Regions from separate parts of the Desulfofundulus sp. TPOSR genome, predicted to be linked through region 2. Evidence: riboswitches for the same ligand, from Rfam matches in the RefSeq annotation. Region 2 holds a riboswitch; each other region holds the start of a gene.
What was found. Region 2 has a riboswitch for cyclic di-GMP ahead of G7K71_RS02465 (HD-GYP domain-containing protein). Riboswitches for the same ligand answer to the same signal wherever they lie in the genome.
Positions count from the first base shown of each region.

Region 1: another riboswitch for cyclic di-GMP. It lies ahead of G7K71_RS03120 (HD-GYP domain-containing protein); the one in region 2 lies ahead of G7K71_RS02465 (HD-GYP domain-containing protein).
Region 3: another riboswitch for cyclic di-GMP. It lies ahead of G7K71_RS19650 (methyl-accepting chemotaxis protein); the one in region 2 lies ahead of G7K71_RS02465 (HD-GYP domain-containing protein).

Region 1 covers NZ_JAAOEF010000001.1:594,062-601,241, reverse strand. Annotated here, with positions in the region: gene rfbD (dTDP-4-dehydrorhamnose reductase) at 1-10, shown strand, start outside; gene rfbB (dTDP-glucose 4,6-dehydratase) at 28-1,083, shown strand; gene G7K71_RS03125 (YkgJ family cysteine cluster protein) at 1,272-1,910, shown strand; cyclic di-GMP riboswitch class I at 2,055-2,145, shown strand; gene G7K71_RS03120 (HD-GYP domain-containing protein) at 2,242-2,874, shown strand; gene G7K71_RS03115 (hypothetical protein) at 2,940-3,308, shown strand; gene G7K71_RS03110 (ATPase domain-containing protein) at 3,312-4,715, shown strand; partial or broken gene G7K71_RS03105 (diguanylate cyclase) at 4,712-5,986, shown strand; gene G7K71_RS03100 (ferrous iron transporter B) at 6,158-7,180, opposite strand, start outside.
Region 2 covers NZ_JAAOEF010000001.1:473,509-480,688, reverse strand. Annotated here, with positions in the region: gene G7K71_RS02480 (chemotaxis protein CheA) at 1-696, shown strand, start outside; gene G7K71_RS02475 (Hpt domain-containing protein) at 715-1,656, shown strand; gene G7K71_RS02470 (response regulator) at 1,742-2,092, shown strand; cyclic di-GMP riboswitch class I at 2,312-2,413, shown strand; gene G7K71_RS02465 (HD-GYP domain-containing protein) at 2,729-3,352, shown strand; gene G7K71_RS02460 (methyl-accepting chemotaxis protein) at 3,384-4,595, shown strand; gene G7K71_RS02455 (thermonuclease family protein) at 4,946-5,134, shown strand; partial or broken gene G7K71_RS20165 (hypothetical protein) at 5,139-5,339, shown strand; gene G7K71_RS02445 (DUF3352 domain-containing protein) at 5,424-7,180, shown strand, end outside.
Region 3 covers NZ_JAAOEF010000004.1:437,640-444,819, forward strand. Annotated here, with positions in the region: gene G7K71_RS17855 (RNA-guided endonuclease TnpB family protein) at 1-1,011, opposite strand, end outside; partial or broken gene G7K71_RS20305 (transposase) at 1,046-1,140, opposite strand; gene tnpA (IS200/IS605 family transposase) at 1,142-1,312, opposite strand; partial or broken gene G7K71_RS17865 (HAD-IC family P-type ATPase) at 1,444-2,187, shown strand; gene G7K71_RS17870 (GGDEF domain-containing protein) at 2,269-3,297, opposite strand; gene G7K71_RS17875 (hypothetical protein) at 3,587-3,874, opposite strand; gene G7K71_RS17880 (hypothetical protein) at 4,024-4,185, opposite strand; gene G7K71_RS19650 (methyl-accepting chemotaxis protein) at 4,269-4,715, opposite strand; cyclic di-GMP riboswitch class I at 5,091-5,183, opposite strand; gene G7K71_RS17890 (hypothetical protein) at 5,552-5,740, opposite strand; gene G7K71_RS17895 (MFS transporter) at 6,108-7,180, shown strand, end outside.

The sequences.
Region 1 (7,180 bases), 120 kb from region 2:
AATAACTTAAAAGGAGCAATGTGATCAATGAAACTGCTGGTTACCGGCGGAGCCGGATTCATCGGCTCCAACTTCATCCGCTATATCCTGCAGGCCCGCCCCGGGGTTACGGTCATCAACCTGGATAAGCTCACCTATGCGGGCAACCTGGAAAACCTGGCCGATCTTGCGGACCACCCCCGCCATGCGTTCATCCACGGTGACATCTGTAACCGCCGCCTGGTGGGGGAGATTTTTTCCCGCGGCGTGGACGCGGTGATCAACTTTGCCGCCGAGTCCCACGTGGACCGCAGCATTATGGACGCCTCGCCCTTCATCGAGACCAACGTGCGGGGCACCCAGGTGCTTCTGGACGCGGCCGCGGAATACTGGAAGGAGAGGTTTGGCGGGCGGGCGGTTGCCGGGTCTGAAAGGCCCGTGATCTTCGTCCAGGTCTCCACCGACGAGGTTTACGGCTCCCTGGGGCCAAAGGGGCGCTTTACGGAGGAGAGCCCTTTAAAGCCTTCCAGCCCCTACTCTGCCAGCAAGGCCGCCGCCGACCTTCTGGCCCTGGCCTATCACCACACCCACGGCCTGCCGGTGGTTATCACCCGCTGTTCCAATAACTACGGTCCCTACCAGTTTCCGGAAAAGCTCATCCCCCTCATGATCACCAGCGCCCTGGAGGATAAACCCCTGCCCGTGTACGGCGACGGCTTGAACGTGCGGGACTGGCTGCACGTGGAGGACCACTGCCGGGCGCTGGAGCTGGTTCTCTTCCGGGGGAGGCCCGGGGAGATCTACAACATCGGCGGCCATGGGGAGCGCACCAACCTGGAAGTGGTGCGGGTAATCTTGAAACTTCTGGGTAAGCCGGAAAGCCTTATTCGTTTTGTCAAAGACCGGCCCGGCCACGACCGCCGCTATGCCATCGACCCCTCGAAGATCACCCGGGAGCTGGGCTGGCGGCCCCGGCACACCTTCGAGGAGGGGCTGGCGGCAACAGTAGAGTGGTACAAACAAAACCGCTCCTGGTGGGAGCGGATAAAGTCCGGTGCTTACCGGGAGTATTATCAGAAGATGTACGGGGCAATAAATGCTTGAAGCAATTTTTCTCTGCGGGTATACCCGGCGCCTAATACCATTGCCAGGGCTGCGGAGGTAATTATCGCCCGCACGGCCCGGGATTGGCACCGGCGCCACCCGAGGGGTATGGGGATGGGGAGTCATCGAGGTTCAGCTGGGTGAATACCTGGAAGAAGACTACATCGTGCGCTTCGACGAGAAAGAAGGTGCAAAACATTAACAGGGATGGCTGTATACGGTGCGGCACCTGCTGCCTGAAGGGCGGGCCGGTCCTCCACCACGAGGACAAAGGCATACTGCTGGCCGGGCATGTGGGATACCAGCACCTGGTAACCATCAGGAAGGGTGAACCGGCCTATGACCCTGTCCTTGACACCGTTAGGCCGGTGGAACGGGAACTGGTCAAGATGCGCGGGAAGGAGAAAGAATGGTCCTGCTGCTTTTTTGATGAAAAAAGCTCATCGTGCACCATTTACGAGCACCGCCCGCTGGAATGCCGGCTGTTGAAGTGCTGGGATACCTCGGCACTGGAAGGCCTGGTTGGCAAAAACACCATCGTACGTGCCGATATTATCAATTCCCGGGACCCGATTACAAAGGTGATTGAGATGCATGAGCAGGAATGTCCCTACCAGGAGGTTGAAGAGTTGCTCTCCAGCCTTTCCCGGGGAACGGATAAATCGAAAACCCTGGCCAGACTGAATGAGCTTGTCCGGAAAGACCTGGCCATACGTTTTTTCGCCATAAAGGAATTGGGATTGCGGGAGGAGTTTGAACTTTTTATTTTCGGCCGCCCTTTATTTAAGGTGCTGAGTTCCCGGGGGATACCGGTTCGTTTGGCCTGAAACTTGATTTTCATCGCCCGGGCCGAGAAATTGGGAAGCAGGGCAGATGATGCTGTAGTTATATGTAGAATCAAGAAGGAAAGTTAACGGTAATGTTGAAATACCTCTTGAAAAAATATTGAAATACCTCCTGAAAATTCGCAACTTTCCGGAGGGCAAACCCGGCGAAAGCCGGGGACGCAAAGCCACAGGTCTAAAGTTCCCCGCGGGGAACCATGACGGCTGGGTTGCAAAGGGAGAAAGGAAGCCGCAGGGAAGCATAAAATTTTTCTCCCTGCGGCTTTTCATTTTCTAAAGAAATTTTTAGAATAAATTACGCTGAGGTGCTTCCATGAAATCCACATTTATCCATGCTGCCCGGGCGTTGATGAAATTACAGGAGGTCCGGTTTAAGGTAGCTTCCAATCATTCCTGGCGCGTGGCGGCCTATGCCGCTGCGCTCGCGAAGAAACTGGGTATGCCTGAAAAGGAACAGAATTGTATATACCTGGCCGGGTTACTCCACGACATAGGGAAGCTGGGCATATCCAGTTCTATCCTGCATAAGCCGGGTAAACTGACTGCCGCGGAGTGGGAGGAAATAAAAAAGCACCCTGTTTATAGTTATGAAATCATTTCGGCCATACCGGGGATGAAAGCCATCAGCCTTATGGTCCTTTACCATCATGAAAGATATGACGGTTGCGGGTATCCGGAAGGATTGGGGGGTGAGGCCATTCCCCTGGGGGCGCGAATTCTGGCCGTGGCTGATAGTTTTGATGCCATGACTTCGGATCGGGTTTACCGGCCCAGGATGTCTATAAAAATGGCCACAGAAGAGCTCTACCGCTGTGCTGGTACTCAATTCGACCCGCAGCTGGTGGAAGTGTTTTGCTGCCGGGTTGTGCCTGAGGGGATAAATCCTGAACTCTACCGGATCACTGGCAATGTTCCTGGAGGTGTGAAGCACTTGCGAAATAACTAACCGGGAAACCAGGCCTTATGTTCATACTGGAGCGGTAGCTTTTAGCTGAAATGGAGGGGGCTGTTGTGAGCGAAATCATCGAAAAACGGATCGGACACTATGAAACTTTGCTGAGGGAAATGTGGACAGCGTCGTCCAAGTACCTTGGTACGTTTTCCATGAATCTGCTGGTGGAAAGGGTCGTGTGGGAGGTCTCGCTGGAATACAAGGAGATAGAACTCCTGCAGTACGATCAAAATGGGATATCGTGCGCGAAGATGGCGGCCAGGTTGGAGGAAAACCCGGACCTGCCGGTCGAAGACATGTTTATGAAGTTTATCACCAGGTATGTGGAAATCCTGGCCAGGCTTCTCGGCCATGAAAGAGCGGAAGAGATTAGAAAGAAGCTGGACGAGGAGTTTGCCGGGGATCTTTCTGCTTCCAGGGGGGAATGAGAGATGGAGAGGTTGATAACGGGCATAAAAAATCTCGATTATATTCTCGGCGGCGGCATACCCGCTTATTCACTGAACATCATTTCTGGTTCTCCGGGCAGTGGAAAGACGATATTCGTCCAGAACATCATATTTAACAATGCCAGGAACGGCCTCAAGAGCCTGTACCTGACCACTATATCGGAATCACAGCTGAAGATGGTGAGGCATCTACAAGGTTTTGAGTTCTTCTCGGATGACCTGCTGGGAGACAGGGTTATTTACGGGGATCTGGGGGCCGTCCTGCGCAGTCAGGGCGCGAGCGAGGGCCTGGATTACCTGACTCGAATGATCAAAGAACATTTGCCAAACATAGTTGTAATCGATAGTGTCAAGGTTATAAGGGACCTCTTCCCGGACGAGAAAACCTTCAGGGCCTTTGTTTTTGAGCTGGCTGCCGTTCTATCGATATGGGAGATCACTGCGTTTCTCGTCGGCGAGTACGAAGAACAGGAGTTGACGCGCCTGAGCGAGTTTGCCATCGCCGATGGGATTTTTCACCTTTACGGGCAGGAGGAAAAGCGGTTTCAAAAAAGGTACATGCGCGTCCTGAAGATGAGGGGGACCAGTTTTCAGCATGGGGAACATTTGTTTCAAATTGGTCCTGTGGGGATAGAAGTGTACCCAAGGATGAGACCGGAGGGTGAAGAACTCCGGTACGATGTCAAGCTGGGGCGAAAGGAATTCGGGATCTGTGGACTGGACGAAATGTTGTACGGTGGGTTGCTGGAAGGGACTATCACCCTCATTTCCGGTGCCACAGGTACGGGCAAGACGATGTTTGCCCTTAAGTTCTTGCTGGAAGGGGCTGAGAAAGGCGAAAAGGGGGTATTCCTTTCTTTTGAAGAGCCTGTAGACCAACTTCAGAATACTGCCCGCTATCTGGGCTGGGAGATAGATAAATATCTGGCAGAGGGCCAGCTGGAGATCAAGTTTATTTCCCCCGTAGAACTGGACGTGGATAAACACGCTTTCGAGATACTGGACATGATTGGGGAAAAAAAGGTGGAAAGGTTTGTCATCGACAGCATCTCCTCTTTTGAAAGCAGCGTTACCGATATGCAAAAGTACAGGGATTATCTCTGGGCGATAGGACAACAACTCAGGAGGCGGCACGTAACCACTATTTTTACGGTGCTCAACGAAGACCTCTTTTCGCCCCTGGTGGTATCCAGAGCGCAATTATCCCTGATCACCGATAATATAATCATACTGCGATACGTGGAGGATAATTCCAGCATCAGAAAAGTTCTTGGAATCCTAAAAACCCGTGGAAGCAACCACGACAACTCCCTGAGGGAGTACGAGATCTCTCCAGAGGGGATAAACGTTCTCGGCAGGTTGGCCAAAGCAGACATGCTAAAATGAGGTGTTACTTAGTGCACACGAACCTTTTACTCAGCGTCCCGGTAAGGTACTGGCAGGATTTTCAAGATACGCTGGCCAGGGCCACGAACGCGAACATCTACATCTTTGACGCGAACGGCGCCCCTTTTTCCCGGTTCAGTTTACCGGCTGAATTATGCCAGGAGGTGAATAAAGGGAGGGAGCTCCATAACGAAAAGTGCATCGATTTTTATAAGCTTGCCTGCGGTTCGTTAGAAGAGGAAGACACGATTACCTGTCCTTATGGACTTAAGCTCTGCGCGTACCGTCTGGGCAGCTATGCCCAGAGGATAGGTTATCTCATGGTTGCCCCTTCCAGACACACGACCCTGGTGGAACGCGAGGAAGAGATTGCTTTCATCACGAAAGCACACAATGTTTACCGGACGATCAACGAGGTTTTCAGCGCCATTTTAGAAAAGAACCTGTTAGGGTTGCGTAGACTGGAGTTGAACAGCATCTACGAGATCAGCCGCCTCATGACCTCGATCGTTGAGCTGGACAGGGTTCTGGAACTTATAACTAATTCGTTGATCATAATTTATCAAGCCGACTTGTGCTTTGTCGGCCTCAGGGAAGGTGATAAAATCAGGGTGGCCCAGGGCAAAGGCGTTAACGGCAGCCAGTTGATCGGGAAGGAATGGCCCCTGGTCCACCCGTTGATTGAGCGGATTTTTTCAAAAGTTGAGCCGTCTTCTTTGAGTATTGAGGAGCTTAAGGTTTTACCGGGCTTTACCGGTACAGAGGTTGCTCCCGGAACTGAAATCATGGTTTATCCCCTCTGGACCGCCCTGGGAATTGTCGGGTTGCTGGGTATAGCGGCCCCTGTTTCCCTGGGTGACAGCGGCAGTAAAAACCTGCAGATATATATAAACTTCGCCGCGGTAGCCCTGGCCAATGCGACTCTCATACGCCGCCTGGAAAGAGAAGCCGAAACCGACTACCTGACCGGTTTCCTTAACAGGCGCGTTCTGTGGGATGTGCTGGCTGCCGAGCTCCAGAGGGCAGCGAGGTATGGTTACCACCTGTCGGTTATTTTCCTGGATATAGATGACTTCAAGGCTTATAACGACACTTTTGGGCACCTGGCCGGCGATGTGGTGCTGCAGAAGACGGCAGAGTTAATAAAAAACTCCATCAGGACTACGGATATTGCGTGCCGTTACGGGGGTGAAGAGTTTATAATCATTCTCCCGGGGACAAAAGGGGGAGATGCTGCGAAAGTGGCAGAAAGAATACGTAAATCTATCGAGACTTACCCTTTCCCGCACCGCCGGATTACGGCAAGCCTGGGTGTGGCCCAGGCGAAAAAAAAACGATTCTGCCGACTCGCTGCTTGCAAGAGCGGATCAAGCCTGCTATCAGGCAAAGGAACGAGGGAAAAACCACCTCTGCCTGGACCCATCGTAACACTGTTTGTGAAGTTATACCAGCCCCAGCGCCCGCACCGCCTGCGCCACCGCGAAGCAGACCAGGCAGGCTACGGCCAGGGGGATGGCGGCCGCCCAGAACATCCATTTCAGGCTCTTTGTTTCCCGCTGGATGGTGAACAGCGTGGTGCCGCAGGGAAAGTGCAGCAGGGAAAAGAGCATGGTGCACAATGCGGTCAGCCACGTCCAGCCGTGCCCATGAACCAGAATGTTTTGCAGAACGGTTAAGCTGTCTATTTCCACCATAGTTCCAGCGGATAAGTAGCCCATAAGGAGAATGGGCAGGACAATTTCATTGGCCGGCAGGCCCAGGATGAAGGCCAGCAGGATGAAGCCGTCCAGACCCAGGGCCCGCCCTAGGGGTTCCAGCAAACCCGCTCCCCGGGCAAGCAGGCTCTGTCCTTCAAAGGAGATATTGGCCAGGACCCATATCAGGGCTCCCGCCGGGGCGGCTACAGTTACGGCCCGGGCCAGGACGAAGATCGTGCGGTCCAGTACGGAGCGGACCAGCACCCGGCCCACCTGGGGCGGGCGCAGTGGCGGCAGTTCCAGGGTGAAGGTGGTAGGCACCCCTTTAAGGATGGTTCTTGAAAGGAGCCACGAGGTAAGCAGGGTTATCAATATCCCCGCCAGAATAAGCCCTGCTACGGTAAAGGAAGCGGCCAGAGAGTTGAAACCCGGGGCTGCCGCCGGGCCAACGAATATGGAGGCCAGGGCTATCAGGGTGGGAAAACGGCCGTTGCAGGGGACGAAGTTATTGGTCAGGATGGCGATCAATCTTTCCCGGGGAGATTCAATAATACGGCAGGCCATTACGCCGGCTGCATTGCAGCCGAATCCCATGCTCATGGTTAGCACTTGCTTACCCTGGGTGCCGGCCATCTTAAATAAAGGGTCGATATTGAAAGCCACCCGGGGTAGGTAGCCCAGTTCTTCCAGCAGGGCGAAGATAGGGAAAAAGATGGCCATGGGAGGCAGCATCACCGATACCACCCAGGCTGCGGTGCGGTAGACGCC
Region 2 (7,180 bases):
GTGGAGGATGATGGTCGGGGCATCGACGTAGAGCGCGTGCGGGAGAAAGCTGTTTCGGTCGGGCTCGTGTCAGCGGAGGAGGCCACAACCTTGACCGAGGAACAGCTGATCGAGTTTCTCTTTGCCCCCGGTTTCAGCACGACGGAAGAAGTGACAGAAGTTTCGGGAAGAGGAGTGGGCATGGATGCGGTCAGGGCGGTCGTGCACAGCCTGGGAGGGAGCGTAAAAATCAAAACAACTCCCGGTTCCGGCACCAGGGTGAGAATGGAGCTTCCGCTGACTTTAGCTACCTCGCGTGTCCTGCTGGTGGTGCAGGACGGCAGGAAGTACGGGTTACCAATCGCAGATGTGAGGGAAATGGTTAAAGTCCGCCCTGATGATCTGGCCAGCATGCAAGGAAAAAGGATTGCCGTGATCCGCGGTGAGTTAATGCCCGTGCTTTTCCTGGGTGAGTTTTTCGGGGAGGACAAAAAAGAGACCGGTGACGAAGAGCTGTGCCTGGTGATCCTGACGAGCGGCTTTGCGCTGGTCGTGGATGATTTCCTGGGTCAAGAGGATGTTGTGCTTAAGTCTCTTCCAGCAGGTTTTGGTTCCGGTTCCTGTTTTGCCGGGGCGGCCATTCTGGGGGACGGGAGTATCTTGCTGGTTCTGGACCCGCATCGTATGTGGGGGCAGTTCCAGCAGACAGATCATTAAGCGGAGGTGTTAGGAACAATGTATAGCGAAGAATCCCTTCCCTACGTGGAGGCCTTTCTGGAAGAAACCGCTGAACAGCTCCAGGAATTGGAAAGCAAGCTGGTGTTCCTGGAAAAGAACCCCACCGACCGCACCTGTATAGACGATATTTTCAGGATTGCCCACAACCTCAAGGGCAATGCGGCAACGGTGGGTTTTGAGGAAATGGCTTCTCTGGCCCACCGCATGGAAGACCTGCTGGACGGCATGAGGAAAGGGAAGATTTCTTCTTCCGGGGAAATTATCGACACGTTACTAAATTCTCTTGACGCTCTAAAAGGGCTTGCCGACAAATTCTGCGGGAAGGACGAGGGCATCCTTGAGCTGAGTAACCTGGTGAATAAACTGGAGCATCTGGCTCACGGTGGGCATGATGCTGGCGCTCATACAGGCCCGAAAAAGATATTAATCAAACTTGAGGATGGCTGCGATATGAAGGCAGTTCGCGCTTGCGTGGTGATAAGGGCCCTGGAGGAACTGGTGGAAATTGTTGAGGTTAAGCCCTCGTTTGATGAGATTAAGGAGCATGGTTTTGAAGGTACGGAAATAAAAGCGAGGTTTTTCGCCAGGGAGAGCCTGGATACTGTAAAAGAGGCTCTCCAGGCTATTCCTGACGTCAAGGCGGTAGAGTTGTCTGGAGAAGAAAAAACGCTAAATATTAGGGCAGGCGCGCGCCTGGACCCGCGGATACCGGAGGAACGCTTAAGAAATGCCGATAGGGCGGTTGTAGATTTAACCGACCTGCGGGAACTCAGCCCGGCCGCCTTGAGCTGGCTCCTCAGGATCAGTAGACTGGCCAAAGTTAAGCTTATATTGCCCCAGCAACCTCTTCCAAAGAAGTTTTTGAAACTTTTGGGACTTGGTGAAAGCGACAGCTGCAGCGGCACCATTCCTGGGCCGGCCACGGCGAAAGAAGCGTAGCAGAGGGCGTTGAACCGTCAAGACGCCGTCCTCATTTAGGTAGCCTGGTCCAGGAATTTTCAATCTCTGCGCGGAGGTGCAAACATTGCGGGTGCTGGTGGTAGATGATGCGAAATTTATGAGGTTAACCCTCGGAAATATTTTAAAAAAGCATGGCCACGAAGTTTTCGAAGCCGAAAATGGCGCGGACGCCGTGGCGAAGTACCACGAAATTCAGCCGGACCTGGTGACAATGGACATCACCATGCCGGAGATGGACGGGCTGGAAGCCGTTAAACGGATAAAGGCCGTCGACCCGAAGGCAAAGATCGTCATGGTCAGCGCCATGGGCCAGAAAGATTATGTAATCGAAGCGATTCAGAGCGGCGCAATAGATTTCATCATTAAGCCTTTCCAGGAGGAGCGCATTCGCGAAGTGTTAAAGAGATTGGGCTAGAAAGGGGCGGGTGTTTTGGACGCCAACCACGTCAACTCATTTATCCTGACCGCGGAGCCGGGTTAGCCCCCTAATTCCGGAGATTATGCAGCAAAAGGTTCAAAGCTCACATTTGTTCGAGAAAGAACCTGACTTTACGATCTTACGTCAAGAAAGCTAAAATTACGTCGAAATAGAATAGAGGGGTCGAAAAGTTAAAAAGCTATTTTGTTCAATCCGAATCCTGGAGGGCAAACTCGGCGAAAGCCGGGGGCGCAAAGCCACAGGTCTAAGGTTCCCCAAAAGGTTGCCACGGGGAACTATGACGGCTGGGTTGCAAGGGAGAAAGATAGCCGCAGGAAAGCGTATACTTGTCTCTCTGCGGCTTTCTTAAATTTGGAATAACGTAAAAGGCGGAGGTTTGAGCAAGTATGAAAGAATCCCTTATGGAACGCCAGTTCGGGGGGGGGGTAACCTGTCTACATCTGGCCTTATTTATTAGCCCTATAAACAACTCTTTTGGGGTTCCCCTTCTCTGGTTCCCTCCTTTTGGGTTCCCCTTTTTACGCTCCCCACCCTTGTACCCGCCACCATCATTCCTAATAAGAAACTGTCCTTATGAGTTTTTACTACCGTTTCCATGATAGAGGTGTTTCCATGAGGTCCACACTTATTTACGCTGCTCGGGTACTGGTTCGGGTGCAGGAATCTCGATTTAAGTCGGCCTGCCTGCATTCTCAGCGCGTGGCCTTTTATGCGCTCTTGCTGGCCAGGGAGTTGGGACTGGACGAAAAATACCAGAAGCGCGTCTACTTAGCTGGCCTTCTGCACGACATAGGCAAAATAGGCATCCCCGACTTTATACTGTTTAAACGGGGCAAGTTGACTGCCGAGGAATGGGAGGAGATAAAAAGACACCCGGTTTTCAGTTATGAAATTCTCTCTACCATTCCCGGTATGAAGGAAATTAGTCTCATGGTCCTGCACCACCACGAGAGATACGATGGAACGGGCTATCCCGTTGGACTTACAGCTCAAGATATACCTCTGGGGGCGCGCATTTTAGCCGTGGCCGACAGCTTCGACGCCATGACCACAGAGAGGATCTACCGACCTTTTCCATTATCCCGGGAAGAGGCCCTGAAGGAAATGCACTGCTGTGCCGGAGGGCAGTTTGATCCACTTTTGGTGGAAGTTTTTAGTCGCTTGATAGGACGGGGAGAAACTGATTTGAGCCTCTACGAACAAGAATTTACGACTAATTTTTATTCCAAAATTTAAACGTTCACGAAAAGGAAAGGGTGGGGCTTAGTTGCTGTTATTCAGAAAGAAAAGTGAGCCGGGTACATCCAATACCTTCAATTCGGCTGATTTGCTTTTTGGGCTTAGCGTAGGTCGTTTCATTATGGCACACACAGATCTCCTGGCCCTGTGGAGCCGCTTGAGGGCAAATGAAGCGGCCCGCGAGGCGGAGGTTCAGGCATCGGGTTCTCAAGAACTCTCTGCCACTATCGAGGAAGTTAATGCTTCCGTGGAAGAATCGGCTGCCGCTCATCACCAAATGAAACAGCTGGCAGAGGCCAATCGCTCGGCACTGGCGGAGATGGACAGGCTTTTAAAAGTTGTGGCTACCGGGATACAGTATATGAGAGACCAACTGAATGAAGTAAGTCAGCGTTTTAATCAGGTCAACCAGATTGGCGAAGAAGTTGCGGAGATTGCAGAACAGACCAACCTCCTGGCACTGAACGCTGCTATAGAAGCTGCCCGGGCTGGCGAACACGGGCGTGGTTTTGCCGTAGTAGCCGAAGAAGTAAGGAAGCTGGCGGGAAAAACGAAGGATGCGGTAGGGACTGTGAAAGAATTAACTGCAGAAGTGGGTCAATTATCAGAGTCAGCCAACCGTAGCAGCAAAGAGGTAACGGATTCCTTTGAGGTTTATTCCAGGCAGGTTACCTCTGTAGTACAAAGCATAGACGAAAGCATGAAGCAGGTGGAACTTGCAGCCAGCGCCCTCGACGAAATAACCCAGGTCATGAATCAGGTTGCCACTACGACAACAGATCTTGCCCAGTCGTCCCAGCGGCTTGCCCAAATAACAGCCTTCGGTGACTCCTGTACGGCCAATACCAGCCACATCCGTGAAACCACCCTGCCGGTTCTGGAAGAACTCCTGGTCGAGATAACTGAGGATACGCCGGTTCATACCCTGGCAGCCAGGCTTTTCGACCATGCCCGGTTTATTAACACTGTAGTGGCGAAAGTTGGAACAGGCGAAAAGATATCTGATCATACCGAATGCGCCTTTGGGCGCTGGTATATAGGTGAGGGCGGCAGGCAGTTCGGCCACTTGCCTGCCTGGCGGGCTATAGACGAGCCTCACCGCCTGGTTCATACTGTCGGTGCTGCTCTGGTGAGAGAAGCTCGGGCAGAAGCAGCCGAAGAATTGGCCCAGGCATCCCTTGAACTGCTACGTTGCTTCGTGGCGCTGAAAAAAGAGATTGCCAAAATAGCCAAAAGTTAAAAAGAGAAGGACTTAGGTAAAGGAATTGCTTCGGAACCCTATTTCGACCTGGAAACACGGCTAAAGATATGGACTTTTGTTATTTCCTGGGTGACGACCTGTACCTGTTTATTGACAGCCGGGTGAATTAAAAAAGATTTCAGCCACCACAGAAAGGTTAAAAACACCTGGATGGTGCGGGACACGCCCGGCCTTCCAGTTCATTGTGGGGGAGCCTGGTAGTCTTCGGTGAATCTTTCCATGAGGTGTTTTTCATGCGGAGAACCCGGGTCGTTCTGCCAGTCATTCTCGCCTTCCTCATCGTTTTGGGGTTTGCCGTGGGGATCGAGGCGTAGTCTCAGGCTCCGAAGGTGCTCCCCGCGGTCGTCACGTCCGTCTCCGATGGTGACACCGTCCACGTAAAACTCAACAACCGTGACGAAAGAGTACGGATGATCGGCGTCAACTGCCCCGAAATTTCCCACCCCGACCTGCGCATTAAAGAGCAGCCCTACGGGAAGGGAATCGGCAGCCTACACCAAAAAGCGACTATTAAGTAAGAAAGTCTGGCTGGAGTTCGACGTTCAGCAGAAGGATAAATACGGCCGCCTCCTGGCCTACGTGTGGCTCTCTCCGCCGGCCTCGTCCACGGAGAAGGAAGTGCGGGCGAAGAGGTACACGCGGAGCTACTGCTGGAAGGGTATGCATGACCGATTCCTAGCCGCCGCAGACCCACCCTTTGGGGTTGGGAAGAGGCCGCGGTAGTTCTCCTCAGAACCTCCTGGCTTTAGCCATGGGGAAGTTCGGAAAATTAAGAAACCCTTTCTTCAAGAAAGGAGTTGGTTCAAAGTGGAATGTGCGAAATGCAACGTCACGGTCGAGAATGAAGAGGCAAAATTTTACCCCTTCTGCGGTACTCCCCTGAATGAGTCCGCGCCTTCGCCCAGTTCTTCGAAATCGAAAAAGGCCATCTGGATTGGGCTCGGCGTACTTACCTGTCTTCTTCTTGTTATCGGTTTTGTTGCCCGAGAATCCCTCGCCCAAGTACTCCCCTTCCTTAACCCGTCTAACAGTGCCCGTGCAGCCAAACTGGCGCCAGGCGATACCGACCTATTTTTGGTCGTTAACCCCAATCTGGATCAGGTAAAAAATTTTGCCCGTATCAGAGACATTTACTTTTCCATCCCGGAAGTTAAAGATGCTTTTGACGATTTGCGAAGGGACTTTGAGGATGAATTCGGTTTGGACTTCAAAGAAGACGTAAAACCCTGGCTTGGCAGGGAAATAGCCCTAATTATCCCTGATTACAGCAACGAGGAGTCATACCTGCTCGCTGTTTCTACCACCAGTATGAAAAAAGCTTCGGCCTGCTTACAAAAAGTGCGCCAGCACTGGGAAAAAGAAGGTATGGCATTTAAGGACCGGACTTATCAGGGGGTCGAGATAACCGTTGAAACCGGGGGTTCTTCACCGGTAGCCTACGCCCTGCATGAGGGGTTTTTGCTGCTGGCGGAAAGCGAAGAAGCCATCGAAAAGGCAATAGACATGACCAGACAAAAAGGTGCGGCCACCCTGGCCAGAAATGAAAACTACAAAAAGGTAATGAAAAAGCTGCCAGCAAACAGGTCGGGTACTTGCTATATCAACGCTGAAAACATTCCCGATATTATAAAGGGCGAGTTGAACACGGATTTCCCCGTTGAAAGCCTTCACTACCTGGAAGCATATCAGGGGTTGGGCTTTTCCATAAGCTTTACCGGAGAAGGGGCGCGCTTTGACTACTCGCTGGCCTACGATAAAGGAAAATTACCCAAAGACCTTCCCCCTCCCGAAAAAGTTGAGAAGACCATCGCTTTGGCTCCCGAAAACTCCCTGGTATTCATAGGGGGCGTCCACCTGAATTACGTAATGGAAAAAATTCTGGAAGACATTCAAAAAGAACCCGATTTTAAAGACATCGACGCGGAAATCGAATACAATTTGGGTATAGATATTGAAAGTGATCTCCTTTCCTGGTTGGGCAGTGAATATGGTCTGGCTATTGTCCCGGACAGAGACGGGTTATTGGGTAAAGAAACTCACCTGGGGATGCTCGCCATGTTTTCCGTAAAGGATGTCCAGAAGGCAAAAAGGTTAATGGACAAGATAGCTGATTTGCTAGATGAAGAAGGATTTGTTTCGGATTCTGTGAAGATCGACGGCAAGAACGTCAAATATTTCTATGACCCGTATACTGAGGCATTTATGCTGGGCTACGGTTTCAGGGATAATATTTTGGTTATTGGATCCTCGGAAAATCTGGTTAAGGAGGCCGTAACGGGCGACGCCAGCTCCCTGGCCGACAGCGATACATACAAAAAAGCATTTGCCAGCCTTCAGCCCAAATACGAAGGTTGTATTTTCATTGACGTGGAAAGAATTGTTGACACGGTACGTAGCAACCTGGACAGATTGGACCGGAGATCTTTTGATCGAGAAGTCTACCCATTTGTAAAGCCCCTGCAAGCGGTAAGCTACCGGCAAGCAAGGACGGATGACAACTTCCTCTCCGGTACGCTGGCCGTTTTCGTGGAAGAGCCTGTAAACTTTTCAAGAAAGGAACTTAG
Region 3 (7,180 bases), on a different contig from region 2:
CTGTATTAGTTCAGTACCGTGACGCTTGAGCTTGTATGCCAGCAAATCGCGCAGCTTGCCTAAAGCCCACTGGCCCATACGCTGGTTGTGGTGTCTACCGCAGTCCCTTTCGCGCACTCCTTCCGGGTTGCCGATGTAAACCGTTTTAACGCTCCTTCCCAGGCACCAGCGGACGGCGTTGGCGGATATGGCGTGCAGGATATGTTCTATCCGCCGCTCGATCCAGTTGAGGAAACGGTACTTTTTAGCCAGGAGTTTCCTGCGCTTCCTGGAACCTTCCTTCGTTTTGGAAATGGCCCGTTGCAACTGCCGCAGCACCTTGTTTCTCAAGCGGTTGAGCGAGCGGAGCAGCCTGCCGCTGATCACTAAAGCATCATCGCCGTCGGTGATGGTCAGGGCATGCACTTCGCCCGGGTCGATGGCCGCACAAACGTCGCCCTGAACTTTCAACAGGGCCGGTTTCTCCACCGTTACGTGCAGCCAGTATTGATTACGGTGCCAGACCAGTTGCGCCTGCAGGATTGCGGTACTGGCAAGCCTTTGCGGGAGCTTTACCATCAGCGGTTCTCTGCCCCAACCGTTGGAAAGTTTCAATATACGCCCTTTATGGGTAATGGCGGCTTTTTTCCAGGTAACGGTGAAAAACCTTTTCCGGCGGTAAGGGTACTTCCATTCAGTGTGACCCTGCAGGTGCAGTTCCCTGGTGCGCTCGCAGCACTCGAAGTAGGTTTCCACCACGGCCTGCACCGATTGGGAGTGGAGGCCGTATTTGCCTTTGAGCAGCGCTTTAATTGCACCTTCGTTCAGCCAGTAACCATACCTGCCGTATATGGTGCGGTGGATGTTGCAGGCGGCGTTCCAGATCTTGGCCGCTTCCATTTGCAGGTTGCGGGCTAAAAGAGTTTGCTCCGGGTTAAGGTACAGGGGAAACTTTTCCACCAGGACGTCTGCGGCTTGCTCCAGGGAATGAGCTTTCAGTTCCTTGACCGCATTGTTTTTGCACCGGCTCACCTGGTTTCACCTCCTTCCGGAATGATTTTTGAGCTTCGATGTATTTGCGGATAGTTTCGGCGCTTACATTACGGCTGTACCGATGCAGTAGCCTCTGCTCCACATCCCGCTGCCCCAGAAGTATTTTTTCTTAAGGCCTTTCCATCTGGATGAGTGTGTATCCGTAAGTGTTGCAGATTTCTTGAATTGTCAGTTTTACGGTGTCTTCCACCCTGCCGGTAATTACCTTATGCCGGTATTTTGGGCAAAACACGATATGGTAATTGATGTTATAGACGCAGTGGTTCGTTTTTCCATTCATAGCATGATTATAGCACTAGAACGGGTGTTTGTGAATACATTTGTCGCCCTGACGGGCGACGCCCCGCTCGATCCACGGGACAAGCCCGTGGGTTTTCAGGGGCGGATTCCTATAAATGACCCGCATCAGTTCAGTTCAAGGCCATACCCGGCCACGGGGTAGAGGCTGAAATCGATGGTAGCAGAATCCTGCTCGGTACAAGAAAACTGATGAGGGAAAACAACATTAACGCAGCTGAAATAATGGCGGATGTGGAAAAACTCGAAGGAGAGGGCAAAACCGCCATGCTAATGGCGTTGGACGGTAAAATGGTGGCCGTTATCGGGATAGCGGACACAATCAAGGAAAATGCGAAGGAGGCCATAACCCAGCTGAAAAAGATGGGCCTTGAAGTTTGGATGCTTACCGGGGACAACAGGCGTACCGCCGAAGCCATAGCGCGGCAGGTGGGGATAGAGAACGTGATGGCGGAAGTGCTTCCGGAAGACAAGGCAAACCAGGTTGAAAAGCTGCGCAGGCAGGGCAAGGTAGTCGGTATGGTGGGTGACGGCATAAACGATGCCCCGGCCCTGGTTACCGCTGATGTCGGTTTCGCCATAGGGACGGGGACCGACGTGGCCATCGAAGCCGCAGATATTACCCTGATGCGGGGAGATTTGAGGGGAATCGTAACTGCCATCAGGCTCAGCCGGGCCACCATTAAAAACATTAAACAAAATCTTTTCTGGGCGTTAATTTATAACACCGTAGGCATCCCGTTTGCAGCGTTTGGCTTTCTCAACCCCGTTATCGCAGGGGCGGCCATGGCCTTCAGTTCGGTTTCGGTGGTTACTAACGCCCTAAGACTGCGGCGGTTCAACCCAGGGGTGGCGTAAAACCCATTCCTTAAATCACCAAAAGCCAGCACCCTTTCGACCCGACGCTGGCTACATTTCTTCTCATAGAAGCAATTTTTTTCACCTCGACAATTCACTGTAAACCTTGACCCTGTTTTTACCATTTGCCTTCGCCAAGTACATTGCTCTATCAGCATGTTTTATCAATCTATCCTTGCTTGTGGAGGGCGCCGGGTAGGTTGAGACACCTATCGACACGGTTACGTTCCCGAAATCAAATGGGTGTTTGGAAATTCTCTTTTTAAGTCTTTCAGCAATAAGGTGTCCCTCATTAAGAGAAGTTTTGGGCAAAATTATAACAAATTCTTCCCCCCCGTACCTGGCAGCATAATCATTCTCTCTAACGCAATCCAAAATGATTTTTCCCAAACATCTCAAAACCTCATTACCCTTTTCATGGCCATAAACATCGTTAATTGTCTTAAAGTTATCTATGTCAATCATCAAAAGGGTTACTTCGTATCCATATTCTTTGGAGCGACCCAATTCCTTTTCTAATACCTGGGTGAAAAATCTAAAATTATACAATCCCGTCAGCTCGTCATAAATGGCCAAATTAAAAAGCTGTTTTCTCAACTCTCTATTTTCCTGGATCAGCATACTTTCGTTATAAGAAATTAAAAGCATGACAACAACCACAACAAAATGTCTCGCCGGGTGAGCTTCATAATGGAACAAGCAGATATAACCAAATGCTGCCACGCTGACCCAGACGTAGCAAAGGGCGGCTTTTCGCCCATAACGCAACAGGTACTGGAACAAAGGCAATATCAACATGGCACTGTAATTGTTCAATATATCATGTTCAATGTTGGCGGCCAAGACAAAGAAGAGCACATCGCCTACCATAAAAAAGTATGTCCACCAATTTGGATTTTCACCGGCGTGACGTCCTTGAAAAGGGAACCATAAAGCCGCGTAAATAAACCAGGCGATCCAGAAGAAAACCCATTCAACTTGGCGGGAACAAAATAAAAAATAGCCGAGCCCGGTTAAGAAAACAGTTATAATTCTCCATTTCCCTATTTTTAAATTGGTCGGGTCGAAGGTCTTCTCACCGGTTAGTTGAAGGAGGTTGCTCATGCCCATAGTGGCTTCTCCCTTAAAACTGCTAAATACACATTTCAACACGGTTCTGCTTTATTCCTTTTCTTTTTAGGTATTACCAGAATATGTAAATGCTTACGGGAAAATGGGCTGGCAGCACCAAGGTGGTAGCCGGGCGTACCTTTTATAATTTTATCCTGGCGGCAACTACTACTTTAGAGATGATAAGCGGATGGCTTTTGGGGCATAATAAAAAGGCGACACAACCTGCATCAATTTCGGCCAGAAAGCAAAAGCCGGACACCACCTTAAAAAGGCGCCCGGCTTATTATCATGCTCTCTTTCTGGCCCTGTTTTTACTGTTCCACGCAGCCGCACAAGATTCGCTGCAGAACTTCCGATCCGGCTTTTCGGCGAAAAACCCTACGCCGCAGTTAAGACATCTGAACTGCTTCCAACGCTTTTGTTTTTCCGGCGGAACGAAACTGCCGTACAGGTATTCCCGGAAAGAATGGATGAAGGCGCCCACGTCCACCGGCCCGTAGTTACTGGCCTGGACGAGGCACCGCAAGAAGAGCCCAGCCAACCGCCGCTCGCGCTCGGTCAGGACAGATTCCACAGATACCACCCACCTTTTCAACAAAAAAGTGGCAGCCTGAGCTACCGCTACAACAAAAAACAATCCTGCGGCATGGCAATTGTTGCCTCCTCCCATAATTAAACAAACAGGAAAAGGTTGACTAACCTGGTTCATAAGGAAGAGTCAATTCACTCACCGCTGTCTTGCTCCCCAGGGAAGAGGGGAGGTCGGCCATAGACGGCACGGAAATGGGCCAGGGCCACCCGCCAATCATCGTCAGTAACCTTATCTGCTCCGGCCTCCTGGAAAAGAATTCTGAGGGCCTCAACAACCCGGTTTTCCTGTAACAAACGGTCATACGCCTCCAAAGCGTCAAATACTCGTCTCCAGTTTATCCTTTTTCCCTCCCCGAATATATTTAACTCCCTATTCCCTAAACCACCAGTTCATCGGCCAGCTTTTTTAGTTGCCCGGCCACTGCAGTAAGCTCATTTATCGACGCATTAATTTCCTGGGACGAAGCAGCCTGCTGTTGTGCTGCACTTGACACCTGTTCAATTGAGTTTGTCAGATCTATAATTGATTGCTGTACGTCATGCAAAGTCTGCATGATTTCTTTAACGGACCGCTGGGTATCCTGGGATAGTTTGCGTATTTCCCCGGCCACCACATTGAAACCCCGCCCGGCATCGCCCACCCGGGCCGCTTCGATGGCCGCGTTCAACCCCAGCAGGTGGGTTTGCTCGGCAATTTCCTCGATGAGGTTGACAATGCCGTCGGTTTTCTTGATTTCATCCCTGATCTTCTGCGCGCTGCTGTTCAGGTTTTCCGTTGTTGCCGCCACTTCTTCCGAGGTGGCGGAAAGGCTGGAGGTAGCCATGGCAATCTGGTTGATCTGGCCGTCATTTCTTGCGACATTGCAATCAGATTCTCCTGGCGGGTGATGGGGGTGGTTATGCCAATGCGGTGGTAAGACAAGAAGGAACAAACAGGGAGGGAGATAAGGGAGGGGAACGTAATAAGGGGAGATTTAATATTAATGCATTGTCTGTTAAATATAACAGCACCCGGGGTATTTTACAGGGATTACGAACATATGTATTTAATACCAGAGCTTGTCCAGTCATAACAAAACCTCCATGCCAAGAAATCCTTTGAGGACGCCAATATGAATGAAAAATTTAGTTCGGCCCGTCAAGCCAAAAATAAAAAGCTACAGGGAGAAAAACGCACTTGCCCTGTAGCTATCTTTCTCCCTTGCAACCCAGCCGTCATGGTTACCTCAATGGGTAACTTTAGACCTGTGGCTTTGCGTCCCCGGCTTTTGCCGGGTTTGCCCACCGGGATTTGACATTGATTCTACATTATTTTACCTTCGCTTTTATTGAATCATCATAATTCGTCCCTGTCAAGTGAAATTGATGTCGAGCCGTGTCAAGATCCAGCAGGTATCTCCACAAAAATTTTTCCCATTTTGAGACCTCACCGCTCAAAATATCAGCAAAAACCGCTGCTCTTTTTTCCCGGCCTTCGCGTTGGAGAACTTGCCTACTTCCTGGGGCGAGGTTTCTTTCTTTTTGGGGGTCGCTCTCCTTCTGGCACCACTGAAATTTACACGGCCTTGAAAAAGGTGATGGAAACTAAACACGCCTGATTGAGTCTCAGGCGTGTACATAACTGTGCTGATTATCCTCTCGTTAAAGCACATGGCTTGCTTTAGGCGATAATAATGGCGATGCCCAGAATAAAGGCCAGAACAGCCAGGATAAACAGTACGGGGCAAGCTACGATGCAATTGAAGATGGCCATAATACCGATGAGGACCAGAGCGAGAGCTGCAATAAGGGCTCCTACAACTACCCCAGTAATTCTACAGGGTAAAGCGCCAGGACAAAAGATAGCCATACCGAATTCCTCCTCGTATGAATTCATGAGAATGCACCCGGGCGCAGATTCCAATTACATAATATGAACCGCCAGGAAGTGATGTTACAACATTGTAAATATTATCCTTGAACCAAATAACCCCTTATTAACGGCACACCGGGAACACGACGCAAGCCGGGAGGAAATGAGGGCTTTCCTTCAGGCGTTTGCTGCATTCTTTCCTTACAAAAAGCATGCCCAGGCTTCCTCAACCGGGGGGAGTACGGCTCATAACTTGTTAGCCAGCACAGTAGAAAAAGTGCTTTTAACCTGTTGCCAGGCAGGGGTTTGGAGCTGAAAGAAGAATTATTTGACCAGTAACTCCTGGCAGGTGACAACGGACAAAATGCGCGATATCAGAGAGGAAACACATATCCCTATAGGACAGTTGGCTTTAATTCAATTGCTGGTGCTGGTGCCGTCCTACTGCCTGCCGGCCGTCCTCCCCCTGGTGGAAAAACAATGGGGGATCAGCCATGCCGAAGCCGGGATGATGGTTGCCGCCTTCCAGGCCGGATACGTGGCGGCCGCCCTGGTGGTCCTCCCCCTGACAGACCGCATTGACGCCCGTTATGTCTTTGCCGGCGGGGCCATTTTATCGGCCGTTACCCATTTCCTCTTTCCCCTGCTCGCCCAGGGAGCCCTGGCGGGAACCCTGCTACGGGCCTTGACCGGTGCGGGCCTGGGAGGGATCTACATGCCCGGGATCAAAGTCATTTCCCTGGCCCCCAGCTCCCGCGGCCGGGCAGTGGGCTTTTACGTTTCCTCCTACCTGGTGGGCACCTCCCTTTCCTTCGCCCTCACCGGGGCCCTTACCGCTTTTTTAACCTGGCAGGAGGCCTACCTGGTTCTGGCAGGGGTAAGCTTTGGGGCCATTGCCCTTTCTTTCTGGCTGTGGCGCCAACCCGCAGCCGCCTTTTTGCCCTACAAGAGACGCGAAAAAACACCGGAAACCAATGCCGAAATAGCTGGAGAGACCGGTCCTGTATCGAAAAACAGTTCTCCCGGACCGGCAAAGGGACTGCCGCAGGCCGGAAAGGCCCGGCACAACCTGGCCATGGCCCTGATCATCCTGGGCTATACCGGCCACATGTGGGAGATGTACGGCCTGCGCTCCTGGCTGGCCCCTTTTCTAACTGCCGTGTTCCAGGATCGTTACGCCCAGCCCACCTCTTTGGCGGCCACCCTCACCGCCCTTTCGGTAATGTTGGGGGCACCTTCCACCCTGTTGGCGGGATGGTTGTCGGACCGCCTGGGGCGTACCCGCACCGCCCTGGCCATCATGCTCACCAGCGCCGCCTGTTCCATTACCTTCGGATGGCTGCTGGCGGCGCCAGTGTGGCTTTTATCGCTGGTAGGCCTGGTTTACAGCTTCACCGTTACGGCCGATTCACCCATATTTTCCGTAGGGCTGGCGGA